Regions from separate parts of the Paenibacillus sp. FSL R5-0407 genome, predicted to be linked through region 1. Evidence: predicted binding sites of a transcription regulator. Region 1 holds the regulator's gene; each other region holds the start of a gene.

Region 1 (4,511 bases):
GAATCGGACTCGTGCCTTGGCCGCTCTTGCCCGTGGTTCCGCAAATGTTACTATCACAAGGCCAAGCATGAAGCGGGTGTTGCCGATGTGGTCATTACGAACCATTCCAAGCTGTTCACCGATATTCAAGCCGGCCACCAGCTGCTGCCTGGATACGAACGTCTGGTAATTGACGAAGCGCATCATTTGGAAGAAGTGGCAGGCAAGCATTTGGGACTTCAAATGAAGTATTTTACCGTTGTCCATACGCTCACCCGGCTGTTTAAGGATAGTAATACCGGGCAATTCCCGAATCTGCGCAGTATGCTGCAGCAATCGGGAAGTGAGAAATCTGCGGAATGGTGTTCGGTTATTGACGGATTGTATCCGACCCTTGTGGATGTGAAGGAGAACTGGGATCGGCTGGCCGAGCTGATGTTTACGCTGATGCCTGAACGCAGCGATGCAGCGCCAGGGGATCCTGGACAGTTTGTGCTGCGCTTGCTGCCGCAAAAGAAACCGAAGGCGTGGGATACGCTTGCCGCGCTGGAGAATCAAATTTTTGTGGCTATGGGCGACGTTCTCCGCAAAGGCGAGCGGATGATCAACGAGCTTAAGGAAGACGACCATGATTACGGCTATGAGAGCCTGATCACCGATATTAGCGGACTCTTGAAGGATCTCGGAACCGAACGCGATGCGCTGCGATTTTTTATTAAGCTGGAGGACGAGAATACGGTATACTGGATAGAAGGAAACGGTAATTACCGTAGCCGGTCCCTGCAAATTTTCGCGGTTCCGATCGACGTGAGCGCGCAATTGAAGGGTTATTTCTTCGACAAAAAGAAAAGTGTAGTCATGACCTCGGCTACGTTGTCGGTCGACAAATCGTTCCAGTATATGATAGATCAGCTTGGATTAACCGAAGCCGCGGCGGAGGACAGACTGATTACTTCGATGCTGCCTTCTCCGTTCAATTACCGGGAACAGGCGCTGCTGGTCATTCCGCGGGACTTTCCGAGCGTAAAGGGAAGTGTAGGGGACGATCATTTCGTGGCTACTCTGGTTCAGTCCCTCGCCGACACAGCGGTGGTAACGAAGGGCCGTATGATGGTCCTGTTTACTTCGTACCGGATGCTGAGGCAGGTATATGATCCTTTGAAGGAGCTGCTGGCCGGACAAGGAATTACCGTGATCGGGCAGGGAATGGATAGCGGAAGCCGGACCAAGCTGACCCGTCGCTTCCAGGGACAACATGCTTCGGTGCTGCTCGGAACGAGCAGCTTCTGGGAAGGCGTGGACATTCCGGGGGAAGCTCTGACGAGTCTCGCTATTGTCCGTCTGCCTTTTCAGCCACCCAACCACCCGCTTGTGGAGGCAAAGAGCGAACGGCTGCAGCAGCAGAAGAAGAACCCGTTCATGAAGCTGTCCGTTCCGCAAGCCGTCATTCGGTTCAAGCAGGGCTTCGGACGTCTGGTCCGGTCTTCGCAGGACCGCGGGATCGTGGTTGTTTACGATACACGCATCTTGGAATCTTACTACGGGAAATACTTTTTATATTCTTTGCCCGGACCGAAAATGGAGCATATGCCGCTCGGGCAGATGATTCCGCGAATTTCGGAATGGCTGAACGCAGAGGAACAATAAACGTTCTTCAAATCGCGCCTATTAGGGGGATAACCAAATGAAATCGGAAAAAATTTCTGACGCCGTAGTACGCAGATTGCCGGTGTATTTACGTTTTCTTAATGAACTGAGCCGCCGGGAGGTCCCGACGGTTTCTTCCCAGGAGCTTGGACAAAAGCTGGATCTCAATCCGGCGCAAATCCGTAAAGACCTGGCTTATTTCGGCGACTTTGGCCGAAAGGGGATCGGATATGACGTTTCCTATCTGATCGAGAAAATCCGCCAGATTCTGAACCTGGACCAGCAGATCAACGTGGCTTTGATCGGAGCCGGTAATCTCGGACAAGCATTGTCGAATTACAACGCTTATTTGAAGGACAATATGAAAATCGTCGCCGTATTCGACGCATCCCCTGGTAAAATCGGTACCCAGATCAACAATATCACGATTCAACCGATCGAAGATCTGGTGGATACGGTAAGAGGCAATCAGATCCGGATCGGAATTATTACGGTTCCCGCACCGGAAGCCCAGCGAGTAGCTGACCAGCTTGTGGCCGCTGGAATTGGGGCTATCTTGAATTTTGCGCCCACGATCCTTAAGGTACCTTCTGAGGTGCGGGTGCATGCGGCCGATTTCACAACCGACTTGATGAGTCTTGCTTATTATTTGAACGGAGGAAAGGAACATTCGGAACATGAATCGGAAATGGTTGATTAAAGACGGAACCTTCGCCGTGCCGGACCGGGAGAAGCCGGTCATTCGCGGATATATGCTGGTAGAAGGCAGCACGATTACTTATATAGGCGAACAGCGTCCGGAAGAAGGCGTGGAGGGCGCCGAAACCTTCGACGGTAAAGGCCTGCTCTTCTTGCCGGGACTCGTCAATACCCATGGTCATGCCGCCATGTCTTTGCTTCGCGGTTATGGGGATGACATGGTGCTTCAAACCTGGCTGCAGGAAAAAATGTGGCCGATGGAAGCTAAATTTACCGGGGAGGATGTCTACCGCGGCACAGCATTGTCCGTTCTGGAAATGCTGAAAGGCGGAACAACGACCTTCCTGGATATGTACGATCACATGGACCAAGTGGCTTCCGTTGTCGAGCAATCGGGGATCCGGGCGGTACTGACGCGCGGAGTCATCGGGCTATGCCCGCCTGACGTTCAGCAGCACAAGCTGGATGAGGCGGTGGCTTTTGCCCGTAATTGGCATGGTAAAGCGGACGGGCGGATTACGACGATGATGTCGCCGCACTCGCCATATACCTGTCCGCCGGATTATATCGAGAAGATCGTTCAGGCGGCACATGACCTGAATCTGCCGCTGCATACGCATATGTCGGAAACACGGGCCGAGGTCGAGCAGAACGTAGCGGATTACGGATTGCGTCCGGTTCAGCATTTGTTGAACCTGGGATTGTTCAGCCGTCCGGCACTTTTGGCACATGCTGTGCATTTGACGGATGAGGAGATCGAAATTTTGGCGGCGCACAATGTGGCCGTTTCCCATAACCCGGGCAGCAATCTCAAACTGGCAAGCGGAGTTGCCCGCGTACCGGACCTGCTTAAAGCGGGCGTAACCGTATCCCTGGGCACAGACGGACCAGCTAGCAATAATAACCTAGATATGTTCGAGGAAATCCGCCTGGCAGCTCTTATTCACAAAGGAGTCTCGGGCGACCCGACCGCAGTTCCGGCTGCGGAAGCGCTCAGAATGGGTACGGAATACGGAGCGAAATCGCTCTTCCTTCAAGATACGGGCAGACTGGCCGCGGGCATGAAGGCGGACTTCATCGCGCTGAATACGGAGCAAGCCCATTTCTTGCCGCGGACGGATTATATTTCCCATGCCGTTTACTCGGCGGGTTCGAAGGATGTCGAGCATGTTTGGGTGAACGGTAAGCAGGTAGTTAAGCACGGAGCTTGTCTGACACTTGACGAGGAGAAGGTCCGGTTTGAAGCCCAGGCTGCCTTTGAGGGCCTGTTAGGCCGATAACATGCCGCAGGGTATGAAAGAGAAACCGGAATAAGCCGGCATCGGGGAAAGGAAGAGTAGGTTGAAGAACAGAACCAAATGGATCCTGCTCTCCATTGTGATTTTGGTGCTGGTGCTCATTGGCCTTCACCGCTTTTATCTGTATGTCCACGAGGATATATGGCAAGGAGAGAATGAAGCCGTTCAACGGGCCAGACAGGAAGCCGGACTGACGGAAGCCGAAAAAGTGTGGAAATCGGTCTGGGACAAAGTATGCTGGGTAGTGGAAGGCAAGGATGCAGACGGACAAGAGATCATGGTCTGGCTGCCGGAGGGCGGGCAGGCTGAAGTAAAGCTGCTGTCCGAGGGCGTATCGGAAAGCCAAGTCCGTACAATCATACATGATCAATATCCCGGTATTGAAGTCGTGCGGCTTTTGCCGGGTATCTACAACAATGAATTGGTTTGGCAGCTTTTTTATAAGGAAAAGGCGCATCATTATTACCGTTTTTTCCGGTTTAGCGACGGCCAGGCGTTGGAAGAGGTATTCACATTGCCGAACCGGTAAATGTTGCATAAGAAATGATAACAGCCTTGCGCTGAATTCATGGACCTGTCAAGCGGTCCGTGCTTCAGTGCAAGGCTGTTTTTAGAGCACTTTTATAAAAATTTTAAATATATTCACAACTTTATTCGATAATGTATATACGATGTGATATACTCATATTTGTAAGTTTGATATATATACTAATGTGGTTTTAATGTATTATTTGATATATGAATTTAATATTACATCAAGGGGGATTATGCCGTGAAATTGCGCGTTGGACCAATTATCGCGAGCGTGGCTGTTTCCGCGACTCTATTATTCGGAGGATGGTTTGCCTATAAACAATGGGCTGTCGAGAGCCCGTTTGAAAATAAATT
Region 2 (4,511 bases), 190 kb from region 1:
GATTTCCGCATAGCGTTCGTCAGCTACGAAGTGAGTGTATTTCGGCCATGCTGCGAATTTCGTAGGTTTCTTCGCATTGTAACGGATTACGTGCGGCATCAGAATCGCATTCGTACGGCCATGCGCGGTGTGATACTGTCCGCCCCATTTATGCGCCAAGCTGTGGTTGATGCCCAGGAATGCGTTCGCAAAGGCCATACCGGCCAAAGTCGATGCGTTGTGCATTTTCTCGCGAGCCAGTTTGTCGCCGGTCAGCGCCGATTTCTCCAAGTATTGGAACACCAGCTGGATAGCTTTGATTGCAAGGCCATCCGTGTAGTCGCTCGCCATTACCGAAACATAAGCCTCGATAGCATGAGTCAGTACGTCCATACCTGTATCGGCTACAGCAACTTTAGGTAAGCTGTATACGAACTCAGGGTCAATAATGGCTACGTCCGGAGTCAGCTCGTAATCAGCCAAAGGATATTTCGTGTTGCCGTTGATTTTATCCGTAATTACCGCGAACGAGGTCACTTCCGAACCTGTACCCGAAGTGGTCGGAATCGCAACAAACTTCGCTTTACGTCCCAGGCGCGGGTATTTGTAGATCCGTTTGCGGATATCCATGAATTTTTGTTTCAGGTTGTTAAAGTCGGTATCCGGATATTCGTAGAACAGCCACATGCCTTTCGCGGCATCCATTGGCGAACCGCCGCCGAGTGCGATAATGCAGTCCGGTTGGAATTTAGCCATCAGCTCAGTACCGCGCTCTACCGTTGTAGTCGATGGATCCGGCTCAACATCCGAGAACACTTCGATCGCTACCGGAGTTTGGCGTTGACGGAGATAGTGCTCCACTCTTTCCACATATCCCAGTTTAACCATCATTGGGTCAGTTACAATCAGTACGCGGGTAATATCCGGCATTTTGGCAAGGTATTGCGTCGAGTTTTTCTCGAAATAGATTTTGTCAGGCACTTTGAACCATTGCATATTCACGGTACGACGATTCACCCTTTTCACGTTGATCAGATTGACAGCCGTTACGTTCGACGAAGTCGAGTTACGTCCATAAGATCCGCAGCCCAGCGTCAGCGAAGGCAGGTTCGTATTGTAAATGTCGCCGATCCCGCCTTGCGAAGACGGTTGGTTGACGAGAATCCGGCAAGTAGGCATCCGATCCGAATAATTTTGAATAATTTCTTCATTATTACTATGAATTACCGAAGAGTGCCCCATACCTCCGAATTGAACCACTTCAAGCGCGCGTTCGATGCCTTGGTCGGCTGTTTTAACTTTGTAGCAAGCCAGAACCGGGCTCAATTTCTCAGCGGACAACGGGAATTTTGGACCTACGCCTTCGATTTCGGCAACCAGAATCTTCGTTCCGGCCGGTACATCGATACCGCACATTTGAGCGATCTTCACGGCAGGTTGGCCGACGATGTTCGGGTTCACTGCGCATTTGTCTGCAATAATGGCTCCGGCTGTCAGTTTAGCCGCTTCATCTTTGTTGACGAAGTAACAGCCGTTTGCAATCATCTTCTTCTTCACTTGATCGAACACCGGCTCTTCGATGATTACCGCTTGCTCGGATGCGCAAATCATGCCGTTGTCGAACGTTTTCGAAAGGATCAGGTCATTGACCGCTTGATCCAGATCCGCGCTCTTTTCAATGAAGCAAGGCACGTTACCAGGACCTACGCCGAGTGCCGGTTTGCCGCAGCTGTATGCCGCTTTAACCATCGCCGATCCGCCGGTTGCCAGGATACAAGCAACGTCAGGATGGTTCATCAAGCTGTTCGTACGATCCATGGAAGGATTCTCGATCCATTGAATGCAATCTGCTGGCGCTCCGTGCTTAACGGCAGCTTCGAGCAGGATTTTTGCGGCTTCCGCGCTGCACTTTTGAGCGGATGGGTGGAAACCGAAGATGATAGGGTTACGAGTTTTGATAGCAATGAGAGCTTTGAAAATGGTAGTCGATGTAGGGTTGGTTACAGGAGTGATCCCCATGATGATACCAACCGGTTCTGCGATTTTTTGGAAATTGTCATAAGGGTTATCTTCAATTACGCCAACCGTTTTGTTGTTCTTGATGCTGTGGTAAATATACTCGGTCGCAAACATGTTCTTAATGATCTTGTCTTCGTACACACCGCGTCCGGTTTCTTCAACCGCCATCTTCGCCAGATACATATGTCTGTCAAGTCCGGCCAGCGCCATAGCCTGCACAATTTTATCAATTTGCTCTTGATCCATGCCCATAAAAGCTTCGGATGCTTTCTTACCTTTGTCGATCAAGGTTTGAATGTAATCTTGTGCAGTCAGCTCGGCTTTTGTCGTAACTTCGTTCTTAACGGCCATTTCTCTCATCCTCCTAAGTTGGGTAATGGACAACCCTTTTCTTTCTAGTGAATTATTTCACGTTCGGGTCCATCCTTGTGAAGCTTTGCGCTTCTCTTATGGTCTTAGCATAGCACAGCTGGTTTGATTTGTATAGTGAATTTTTTCACGTACTTTAAAATAATGAAATTTTTCATTGTTCTTTGATTGTTTTTTCAGTTCAAATTTGCATTCCAGCCTTTCTAGGCCTATATTCCCAACCTATTTAGTGAGCAATATTACACTCGGTAAAAAAGTGAAATTAGTCACAATGTTGAAATTTCGACACTTTTTCAGGCTTTACAGTCCCCTCAAACCTCTAAAAACGTTATATAATTAATTTAAAATTTTCAGAAAAATTTGGAACACAAAGGGGAAATCAATGATGAGTGAAATCGTGAGCGCTACGCTGCCCCGCGGCAATACGAGCTGTTTTACAGAGCAAAACTTCAACCGTCTTCTTGTCACTATGAAAGAAAAAGCATATCCCGAAGGAACGCATTTGTTCTGGGAAGGCGACTTTTCCGATAAACTGTTCTATGTTAAACGCGGACGCGTCAAACTGACCAAATCGACCGATGAAGGAAAAGAGCTCATCCTCTATATGTATGGACGCGGAGATATGGTGGGCCAAGCGGATCCCTTCTTTAGCACTAAGCACAGCTTCACTGCAGAAGTTATTGAAGACAGCGAGATCGGAGTAATTGAACAAAAAGACCTGGAAATCATGATTTGCCAGCATTGCGATTTTGCGATCGACTTTATGAAATGGATGGGGATTCATCACCGTCTGACACAAACCAAGTTCCGCGACCTGATGATGTACGGTAAACCGGGTGCCCTCTGCTCGACCCTGATCCGCTTGAGCAATACTTACGGCGAACAACATGGTGACAATATCCTTATCAACAAAAAAATCACCCATACCGACCTGTCGAACATGATCGGCGCCACCCGCGAAAGCGTCAACCGGATGTTGAGCGATCTGCGCAAGAAGGACGCACTCGAATATGAGAACGGCATGATCGTAATCAAGGACCTCGTGATGCTGCAGGACATTTGCCATTGTGAGCTCTGTCCGAATGAAATTTGCCGGATCTAACAAAATGAGATGTCTATGGGGAAACAACTTTATAACAAGGACGGTGCAGCCTTAGTTTATCTGCCCCGTCCTGTTTGGTATAGAGGTAATATTAACCTTGCCATTCTATATTCTGAACAGCGGTGCCTTAAGTGGTAGACGTAATCGGGTATTTTATGTTGTGGAACGAGGAAATATCGCTGCTACGCGTCCTGACAAATAGTCCCCCATCATACGCTTGCTGATTAAGATACATATTTTTATAATCCGGAGTATAGTGAAACACGATTTTCCTAACGTCTTTGTCTGCAATATGCGATAGGATATCCTGAATTTCAAACTCCTTTGCACTTATGATATCGAACAGATCGATACGATCCTCTTCTTTCTTATAAATAACGATGATATTCTCCTCTTCCAAATAATAAATCTCCTCACTAAAAACATTCAAACCATAGAACATGAGTATCCCTTCCGAATTAGCAGTTCCCCAGCGTTGAGAATTGGGGAGCCTTTCCAGAGATCTTTGATACATCAATGCCCGGTCAGCCTCATTTTGCATATCCAGCTTCCTGACATTTTTATTTGCAGCTGGACCAGATCGATATTCCGATATATTTTCCAGTGAAAAAAGCTGTTCCTGAACCGGACGAAATCCGAATTTCGGGTAAAAATCCAATACGGATTCATTCGCGAAAAGATATATGTATTCACACTTATGTTCATAATCATCAAGGACTTTTGTCAGCAAACGTGACGACAAGCCTTTATTGCGATAATCCGGGTGCGTCATCACCGTGCCGATTTGAACAGCCTGGCTGACTTCCCCGTTTATAATTAAATCCATAATACTTACGGACACATTCGCAATAACCCGATCTCCATCCAAATAAGAGTAAGGGATAAAGCGTTCCTTCCAATACCCTTTTTGATACCAGTCCTCAAAACTTATGCCAAACGTGCCTTGGGCTAAATCTGATAAGCTCTTTCTAGCACGGTCATTATTTTTATAATCCTGAGCAAATCTAATATTGTGCATCACATTCGTCCTCCTATAATAAGC
Region 3 (4,511 bases), 320 kb from region 1:
GAAAATGTATCAATGTTTAAAAAACGAACTGTGCTCGCCCTCGTTATTGCCTTGTCCGCAGTTTCGTCTCCGCTGCAGGCTAAAGCCGCTCCCTACCCCGCTACTCAGATGAAAGACCGCAGCTATTATGAGGAGCGGGGCGACATTGTCTGGGAGGTGCCGACCGAAGAGAAATATATGGCCCTGACTTTTGACGATGGCCCCGACCCCCAGCAAACTTTAAAAATCATGGAAGTTCTGAAGCAATACGAAGCTAAAGCGACCTTCTTCCTGGTCGGCGACCGGGTGGAGCGATACCCCGAAGTTGTCCGTCAGGAGTTGCAGGAAGGGCACGAAATCGCCAATCATTCTTTCCGCCACCCCTCCTTTCAGGGCCTGCCCGGTAATGTTATGGAAGATGAACTCATCAAGACCCAAGACGCCATCTATAAGGCAACGGGGCAAAAGCCGGTGCTCTTCCGGCCACCTGGAGGCTACTATAATGAAAAGATCATTCATCTTTCCAAGGAACATCATTTACAGATGGTGCTATGGTCTTGGCATCAGGATACGAATGATTGGAGATCCCCCGGTGTCGCGCGGATCGCGAACAAGGTGCTGAACAATGCTAGGAACGGCGATATTATTTTGATGCATGATTTTGTCTATAACAGCAATCAAACCACAGAAGCATTAAAAATCATTCTCCCCGAGCTAAAAAAACGCGGATACTCATTCGTTACAATCTCGGAATTGCTTTCACACAAGGTTGCGCCGAAGAACCATATCAAGGTCAGCCATTAATGCCTTAACAGGCTCACATGAAATTCATTGATGGAGAAGGCACCCCCTTCTCCATTTCCATGCCAACCGTTCATAAGGAGAACATGACGGAGAATATGGTTAATGTATAGGTGACAAAGGAGGGATAGCATGGAAGATCAATCTTCTGCCGAAAATCGCTTTGTTCAGCAACACTTGGCGAATGAGCGGACTTTCCTCGCTTGGATCCGTACGAGCATCTCCATCATCGGTATAGGTTTTCTGGCCGCCGGGCTTGTTTTTAACTCTACCTATAGCGGAATCGCCAGGCTGTTCTCCATTATAACGGGCATGGGTTCCCTTATATTCGGAACGTCGATCATTATTGCAGCGACCCTGGAGTACCGGCTCAAACGGGGACAAATCAACCGGAATATCTTCCGGTCTTCTTATATTATCGTAAGCCTCATGCTTATTTTGATGCTGATCATATTTGGCCTGCTCTTTTTCCTGATGTATTTTCTACTGTTTGCGTAAACGAAGCTCCATTGATTCAAGGCTCACTCTGGGGGTTATCGGTTTACATAGAAGTGGAAGGCTGCGCACACCCTAAGATGAGGATTTTTCGGAAAGGAAGAGGATGCTATGAGTAAGGAAAAAGATAAGTTTGAAGGTCTGGACCGCGGTCCAGGCGTAAACCCGATCCCCGTCCCGGACAATTCCGTGTCCTCCACAGATATGCTGGCGGAGGTAGTCGACGTCTTACTGAATAATCCGAAGGAAAATCAACAAGACAAGAATCAACGACAGGAACAAGCGGATGTATCAAACCGGACTGCGGATAAATGAAAAATAGAGCCCGGCGCAAATCCTGCGCCGGGCTTCTATCATATTGATTCAATGTGCGGTCCAACCGCCGTCAGCCGTAAGCACGGCTCCGTTTATGAAGCTGGCCTCATTGGATGCCAGGAACAGTGCGGCATAGGCGATTTCTTCCGCTTCGCCCATAGGAGCGTTTCCGGCCCGCCCGATAGCCTCCATGCCAAGCTGATTCGGCGCGGTAATCGTTCCGCTGATGGCCGTGTTCACGCCGCCCGGAGCTATGGCATTCGCGCGAATTCCTTTCGTACCGTATACGGCAGCCGTATTTTTCGTAAGACCGATCAAACCGTGTTTAGAAGCCACATAAGCTGCACCGCCTCTTGCTCCAAACAGTCCGCCGACGGAGGCATTGTTGACGATGACACCCTTCCCTTTGTCCAACATAATCCGGATTGCTGCGCGCGAAGCGTACATCGGCCCATTGAGATTGACTCCAAGGACTCGTTCCCAGTGTTCGTTCGTGATTTCTCCGACCGGGATAAAGTTGTCCATGATTCCCGCATTGTTGACCAAAATATCTATAGTGCCATAAGCATCCACAGTCCGGTCTATCAATTGCTGCACATCGGATTCCTTGGCCATATTGGCCATGACCCCTAATACCTCGCCTCCAGCCTCCTTTATGGAAGCCGTAACTTCATTAATTCGTTCCTCATTGACATCCGACGCTACCACCATGGCTCCCTCTTTGGCAAACAATTCCGCAATTGCTCTTCCCATACCGGAACCCGCACCGGTCACGATCGCCACTTTGTTGGACAGTCTCATCTAGGCTTACCTCCCGTTTGGTGTTTTTGATCATATGTTAAATATAGCCAACTACCGTAAAACAATCCAAAATTTAAACTTTCAATTCAATGTTAAATCAAATTAAAATACTAAAATTTTTATAATTGTGATTTAAATCACATATCATGTGAAAATAATCACTTATACTTAAGACATCAAAGATGATCATCCAAAAAACAAACAAATACAAATCACAAGGAGTGGTAATTATGTTTAACAATTTCCTCAGAACTAACAAATACGCAATGTGGTTTTTAACCGTACTTCGGATATACCTTGGATACCAATGGATCACAGCCGGTTGGCACAAAATCACAGGCGGATTCGACGCCGCGGGCTTCCTGAATGGAGCGATCGCTAACAGTACCGGAGAACACGCAGCCGTTCAAGGATGGTGGGCCACATTCCTGCAACATGTAGCACTTCCTAACGTAGACATCTTCAACGTTATGGTTCCTTACGGTGAATTCTTGGTAGGCCTGGGCCTGTTGCTCGGAACATTCACTACTTTCGCAGCCTTGATGGGACTGGTCATGAACGCAGCCTTCCTATTCTCGGGTACAGTAAGCACCAACGCACAAATGCTCTTGCTTGAAGTACTTATCGTCGTAGCTGCCGCCAACGCCGGAAAAATCGGTCTTGACCGTTATGTTCTCCCTTACCTCCGTGGGTTATTCCACAAAAAAGAAACTGCTAATCCCGTAATCCCGGCACCAAAACAAGGGATGAAAGTAAAACATACGGCATAACGCCTCAGTCCACATAAACAATACAAAAAGCCAGGGATCCTAGTCCCTGGCTTTTTTATTGCCTATTTTAGTCGAAGGCAGATTCCCTTCACTTCATACTGTCAGAGCTGCTTCGCCATCCCTTATAGCATAGAGCTGCGATACAACCTCCCGCCAGAAAGCCGCCGACAATGTCGCTGGTGTAATGCACGCCTAAATACAACCTGCTTAGTCCAATCAACAGGATAATCACAAACACCGCTACTCCGCAGACTCGAATCCATCTTCTACCGGATCGCAGCAGAATCAGGCCGATCAATCCGTAAAAAGCGATCGAAACCATAGCGTTTCCGCTCGGAAAGCTGAACCCGTCCGGTTCCACCAGGCTATCCCATAGCTGGGGTCTCTCCCGATGATACAGTACTTTTAAACCTTTATTGACGAGCCAGCCGGCTGCGAGGCTGACCGTCAGCCAGATGGCTGTCCGCCACCGCCGGAGGAGCAGCGTAATGATCAGCACAAAGGCAAGAACAACTATATAACCCGTTGTAGAACCCAGTTCCGACATCGCTTTTATTGCCGGATTTAAACTCTCCGTCCTGAGACCAAAGAAAAAATCACCGATCCCCCGGTCGATCGAATGTAAACCTTCTATATGTATACCGAGTCCAAGCAAAATAAAACAGATAGCCATTAATCCGGCCGCAAGCCAAATTTTCACCTAGTACTTCCTCCCTCATGTTAACGCCTAGCTTATTGCACATAACTTTCTCTAATTCAGGTCATCAAAAATCGTGCGCTCCGCTTTAACCGGAAAATGAACTCCCCGCTCCCACGCCAACTCAAATGCTTCAACCTGTTGGCTTGGCGGAACGTCCGGCCCAAGTTTACCAAATACCCGCTCAATGCTGAGAATTTGCGATTCATGAGCCGCCAGCGCCCAGCGCTTGACATCCCAGTTTCCGTTCTCCGCAATTTTGATGACGCTCGAGGAATTCGTTGCGAATGAGCTCAATTGGTTATAGTACAATTTTTGTACCGAGGGAGCCTGCACTCCGAATACGACATCATTCACGGCATGATGAATCACGATATGATCCGCGTGGCCGGAAATGCCGTCCTCCGGGAAAGTAACGACCACATCCGCCTCGTGGCGCCGCAAAAAGTCGGCGATCAGCTCCCGCAACGCGGCCGGATCCGCTTCCTTCAGCTTCCCGTCCCCCATCCCCGCCTGCTCCAACGTAGTTATGCCCAGAATTTCAACCGCCTTATCCAGCTCGATATCCCGCTTTGCCGCCAATTCTTCACGCGTCATTTCGCCTAAACGTCCGGTCTTTCCGGCATCTCCCCGGGTCGCCGTAAACAAGACCG
Region 4 (4,511 bases), 1.9 Mb from region 1:
TCGTGGTCGGCTCCAACATCGCCGGCTTCCTGAAAGTCGCCGACACGATGGTCGCTCACGGCGTGGTTTAATCATAATATAATTAGCTTGAAGTAGGAGAGTATCCGCGGGCCATGGCTCAGCGGATACTCTTTTTAGTTGTTTTAGAGAGCCTTAGGACAGATTTAGATTAGTCTTTGAGCTGGTCTTGAACAGGTCTCGAAATGCGTGTAACAGTAGAAAAAATCATCGGAATAGTACGGGCGGTGTGATTATGCTGGAGCATACTGAATTAGGGAGGAATCCTGCAAAAGTGCAGTAGTTTATTAATTTCCTGGCTCGAAAGGGAAGTATTGCTGCGAAAATACATCATCCCTCCTCATTCCCGAGTAACTTTATCTCTACAAGCTAGAAAATGCTGCCCTATTGCATCAGTTACACTAATATTACGTTGTCTGGACTCAAATTAATGTAGAATTGCAGGAAATTCAGGGAATATCAAAGAAATGAGATTGCAAGCCAACCAATACCAACGAATGCTAAGAGATGCCAAGGAATGCTATAGAATGCTAAAGAGCCAAAGGAGCCTGTACCCAGGATCGCATCTCCGATCAAAGGTACAGGCTCTTCGCTTATATGTCGTTTTGTACTTGTTAATTATTAGTAAGCCAAAGCGTCCAATGCTTTGATGTGGGACAAGTAACGGATGTTACTTGCTTCTTTCATCATCGTAGCCGTCAAGCCGCGCAGTTGCGTGTTGCTTGCGCCAACCGTAGCTACGGCATCTTTGCGGCCAAGGCTGGCCAAGGTTCCCGAGTTGACCGGGCTGAAGGTTTCCAAATGCTTGCCGGTTAAGGCTGCATACAGGTTGTAGCCGATCAGCTCGCCCATCTGCCAAGCGATTTGCGCGGTTGGAGGGTAAGGACGTCCGTCCGCTCCGAAGTATACCGCACTGTCACCGGCAACGAAAACATCGCTATGCGAAGTGGATTGAAGGAAATCGTTCACAGTCGCGCGGCCGCGGTTAACTTCGAGACCCGACTCGCCGACAAGCGGATGGCCTTGTACGCCACCGGTCCATACAAACGTATTGGCGACAATCTTTTGTCCATCTTTCAAATCGATCGCATTGCCTTCCACATTCGTGACAGGCAAACCGGTCAGGAATTTAACGCCGCGTTTCTCCAGGCTGGCCGTTGCGCGTTCAATCAGCACGTCCGGCAGAACCGGCAGAATCTTAGGTCCGGCTTCTACAAGCATAAGCTGGATCTCGGATTGATTCACTCCGTATTTCTTGCTCATTTCCGGAAGCTTATCGGCGATTTCTCCAACCAGCTCAACCCCGGTCAACCCGCCGCCGCCGATGAGGATCGTAGCGTCCGCAGGGTTTTTCGATTTAGCGTACTCAGCGATCCGGTCTTCAATATGACGGTGAATGCGGTTGGCATCCTCCGCCGATTTGAGGACCATGCTGTACTGCTCAAGTCCCGGAATTCCGAAATATGCGGTGATGCTGCCAAGACCGACAACGAGAGCGTCATACGAAAGAAGCGTACCGTCGGACAGCTTCACTTCTTTGCTGTCTACCGAGAATCTCTCTACTTTTGCGATGCGAAGATCGATGTCTTTTCCTTTGAACAGCTTCTCCAGCGGCAAAGCTACCGCCCGCTCAGCGATGCTGCCTGCAGCAAGACGATGCAGTTCAGTAATAATCTGGTGTGTTGGATACTGGTTGACTACGGTAACCCGTGCTTCTTCCTTGGTCATATATTTACGCACGTTCAAAGCGCTCAGTACACCGCCGTAACCGGCACCCAGGATAACAATATGTTTAGACATAGTAATTCTCCGTCCTCCGTTCTGAAAAAATGAATTAGTATTTATTTTTGTTTACTTTTCTCACCGGCAACCTGAAGATAAGCATTTACGAAACGGAACAGTTTCTGCGCTTCAGGATCTTTAAGCATTTTGAGCAGACCGAAGAGACCGATAACTTCCTGGCTCTCATCGGCGCGGTCTTTGGCTTCAATCACAGTAGCCGCAAGATTTTTAACTTTGTCTTTAACCGGTCCGGCGATTTCCGTAATCGCCCCGATTGTATCGCTCTTTAAAGTTTCGTCCGTAGCTACCGTTTTGGCAAAATCATACGATTTAGTCATCAAATTAACCAGCTCGGTTAGTTTAGGCAGCTGCTGAACCAGGACCGTCAAGGATTCCTGGACTTCGGGCTTGAGCAGTTGATCAACGATATCGCGTCCGGCATTATCGGTGGACGAAACATTCGTTTCTACTGCAGAATTTGTTTCAGTGGTCGGTTCTGACATTCCAATTCTCCTTTACAATAAGCCTTAATGCTTGAATTTTGGGTTGATCAGGGACCCAATTCCCGTCACAACTTAACTAAGTAAGTTAGTGAAAAATTGAACAATTAAGAAGTAAACAACCCGTCATCCATTGTAACATATTTTCTACAAAAATAGTCATTAAGTATTAACTTAATGACTAAAATAAGTGAATTTCATCATAGTTTGTCCTATTTAACTCAACCTATTCTGTGCTTACAGTCGATAAAGGGCTTGCTTTACCTGGGATTTTACATAATCACTGCTGCGCGCTTTTCACTCTGGAAATCCTAATTCCGGTATTATTTCCTGTAAAAAGTCATAAAACAATTTCTCCGTCGGCGGCAGTTCCCGGTTTGCCGGAACGATCACGCCTACATCCCTGGTTACTCGCGGCTCCGTTATTGGCAGAATTACGATCGAGGATGCAATATGCTCGCTCAACGCGATTTCAGGCAATACGGTAAGGCCAAGTCCCGCGGATACCAGCCCCTTGATCGCATCCAGATCATCGCCTTCAAATGTTACCTTCGGCTGAAAGCCAATATTGGCGCACGCCTCCACCACGATTTCCCTCAGTACAAATCCCTCAGGGAACAGAACGAACAAATCGTCCTTTAATTCATTCAGCTTAACCGAGGCTTGACCGGCTAAATGATGACCTGCCGGAAGCAAAGCGACAAACTTCTCCTGAAAGAGTACGGTACTTTTGATTTGCGGTTCATTATGCGGGACAGGCCCCATGATCGCCAAGTTCATGTCGCCCTTTGCCACCCACTCGACCAATTCCTTATAAGACCCGTGCTGCAATTGAAAATGAACAAACGGGTGCCGCTCCCGAAAAGCGGAAACGATCTTCGGAATCATCTGCGCCGCCAGGCTGCTCGGGAATCCGATCCGAACAATCCCGCGCTCCGGGTCCAGATACTCGCTGATCTCCTGTTGGGCGTTATCTATTACCTTCATCAAATGTTCCATATGCTCCAGAAACAATCGACCGATCGGTGTCAGCTTTACTTTTCGGCCTTCATGGATGAACAAGTCCACCCCGAGCTCCGATTCCAGTTTAAAAATTTGCCGGCTTACCGCCGACTGCGATACATGCAGCGCATAAGACGCTTCGGTTACGTGCTCCAGCTTCGCAACCTCGATGAAATATTGGATTTGCCTGAGTTCCACTTCGCCGCCTCCGCTCCCGCGGATATCCCGCCGATATCCCGCCAGATTCAATATTCCAAAAACACTTCCATACCATGTAATATCGATTGATTATCCCTCATTATATAGGGTATCCCTCCGGAACGGAAGCCTTTCACCTCTTCTAGCTGTTTCTGCTGTAGAGGAGAAGGCTGGTTATGCACAAATTGGCTTGACCGGCTTGACTGGCTTGACCTCCGGAGCCTGGGACCGAGGTTAGGGGTCGGCGGAAGTGCATTAAGCAAACAAGGTTAGATCCGGGAAGGGAAACCATTCCTTGATCTAACCTTGTTGTTATATACATGGGTTGCCTAAAACAAAATAGAGGGAAATTCTGCAGCTAATTGCGACGAATTCGGGGAATCCCATCAATTAACTGTAAAACCTACATGTAATATCACCAGTTTAGCCGAATTGGGCTCAAACGAGTGAAATTAGCGGGAGTTTTTACAGTTAATTCTCCGATTTATTCTCTCGGGCTAAAAATAGCTGCAGATTTTACACTTAATATACGGTTGGGTTGACCGTCACCGTGTGACCAAGCACCGCGCGCCGGAAAGGCGGTTAAGGCCTTGGCCGGCGATCTGGCCCGCGATCTGTTCGACGATCGGCCCGAAGACCTGTCCGGCGATCTGTCCGGCGATCGGCTCGGTAATCGAACCGCCGGACCGATTACCAATCCACTTATTCTCCCGGGCGGTCCAAATGGTACAGGTTGCGATACCGCGGTTCGCGTTCCATCAGTTCGGCATGGGTACCGCGCATCAGAATGCGGCCGTGCTCCATGAAGATGATCTCGTCCATCTCCTCCGCTCCCACCAGATGGTGGGTCACCCACACGAGCGTCTTGCCCGCCGTCGACCGGAATATGGTCGACAGCAGCTCACGCTCGGTACGCGGGTCGAGCCCTACGGTCGGCTCGTCGAGGATCAGCACCGGCGTGTTCTGCAGCAGGACGCGCGCCAAGGCGACGCGCTGCCGCTCCCCGCCGGA

What was found. The regulator Rex, encoded in region 1, represses fermentation and respiration genes when NADH is low (regulators of the CRP and FNR family bind a similar motif). The targets are predictions, from matches to a motif close to TTGTGAAATATTTCACAA.
Region 2: adhE (bifunctional acetaldehyde-CoA/alcohol dehydrogenase) is a predicted target of Rex. The motif match lies at 2,395-2,412, and genes of this name have one in related genera.
Region 3: NYE70_RS08475 (DoxX family membrane protein) is a predicted target of Rex. The motif match lies at 2,517-2,534, and genes of this name have one in related genera.
Region 4: NYE70_RS15925 (DUF1641 domain-containing protein) is a predicted target of Rex. The motif match lies at 2,390-2,407, and genes of this name have one in related genera.

Annotation. Positions count from the first base shown of each region.
Region 1 is NZ_JBBPAX010000001.1:1,407,635-1,412,145, reverse strand. It holds gene dinG (ATP-dependent DNA helicase DinG) at 1-1,626, shown strand, start outside; gene NYE70_RS06855 (redox-sensing transcriptional repressor Rex) at 1,664-2,326, shown strand; gene NYE70_RS06850 (amidohydrolase) at 2,304-3,605, shown strand; gene NYE70_RS06845 (cell wall elongation regulator TseB-like domain-containing protein) at 3,667-4,152, shown strand; gene NYE70_RS06840 (hypothetical protein) at 4,396-4,511, shown strand, end outside.
Region 2 is NZ_JBBPAX010000001.1:1,597,382-1,601,892, forward strand. It holds gene adhE (bifunctional acetaldehyde-CoA/alcohol dehydrogenase) at 1-2,349, opposite strand, end outside; gene NYE70_RS07840 (Crp/Fnr family transcriptional regulator) at 2,753-3,469, shown strand; gene NYE70_RS07845 (GNAT family N-acetyltransferase) at 3,597-4,487, opposite strand.
Region 3 is NZ_JBBPAX010000001.1:1,732,246-1,736,756, forward strand. It holds gene NYE70_RS08455 (polysaccharide deacetylase family protein) at 13-783, shown strand; gene NYE70_RS08460 (YidH family protein) at 913-1,278, shown strand; gene NYE70_RS08465 (hypothetical protein) at 1,387-1,590, shown strand; gene NYE70_RS08470 (glucose 1-dehydrogenase) at 1,639-2,391, opposite strand; gene NYE70_RS08475 (DoxX family membrane protein) at 2,622-3,161, shown strand; gene NYE70_RS08480 (phosphatase PAP2 family protein) at 3,250-3,861, opposite strand; gene NYE70_RS08485 (PIG-L deacetylase family protein) at 3,913-4,511, opposite strand, start outside.
Region 4 is NZ_JBBPAX010000001.1:3,333,786-3,338,296, forward strand. It holds gene gdhA (NADP-specific glutamate dehydrogenase) at 1-71, shown strand, start outside; gene NYE70_RS15920 (NAD(P)/FAD-dependent oxidoreductase) at 640-1,818, opposite strand; gene NYE70_RS15925 (DUF1641 domain-containing protein) at 1,860-2,303, opposite strand; gene NYE70_RS15930 (LysR family transcriptional regulator) at 2,598-3,500, opposite strand; gene cydC (thiol reductant ABC exporter subunit CydC) at 4,203-4,511, opposite strand, start outside.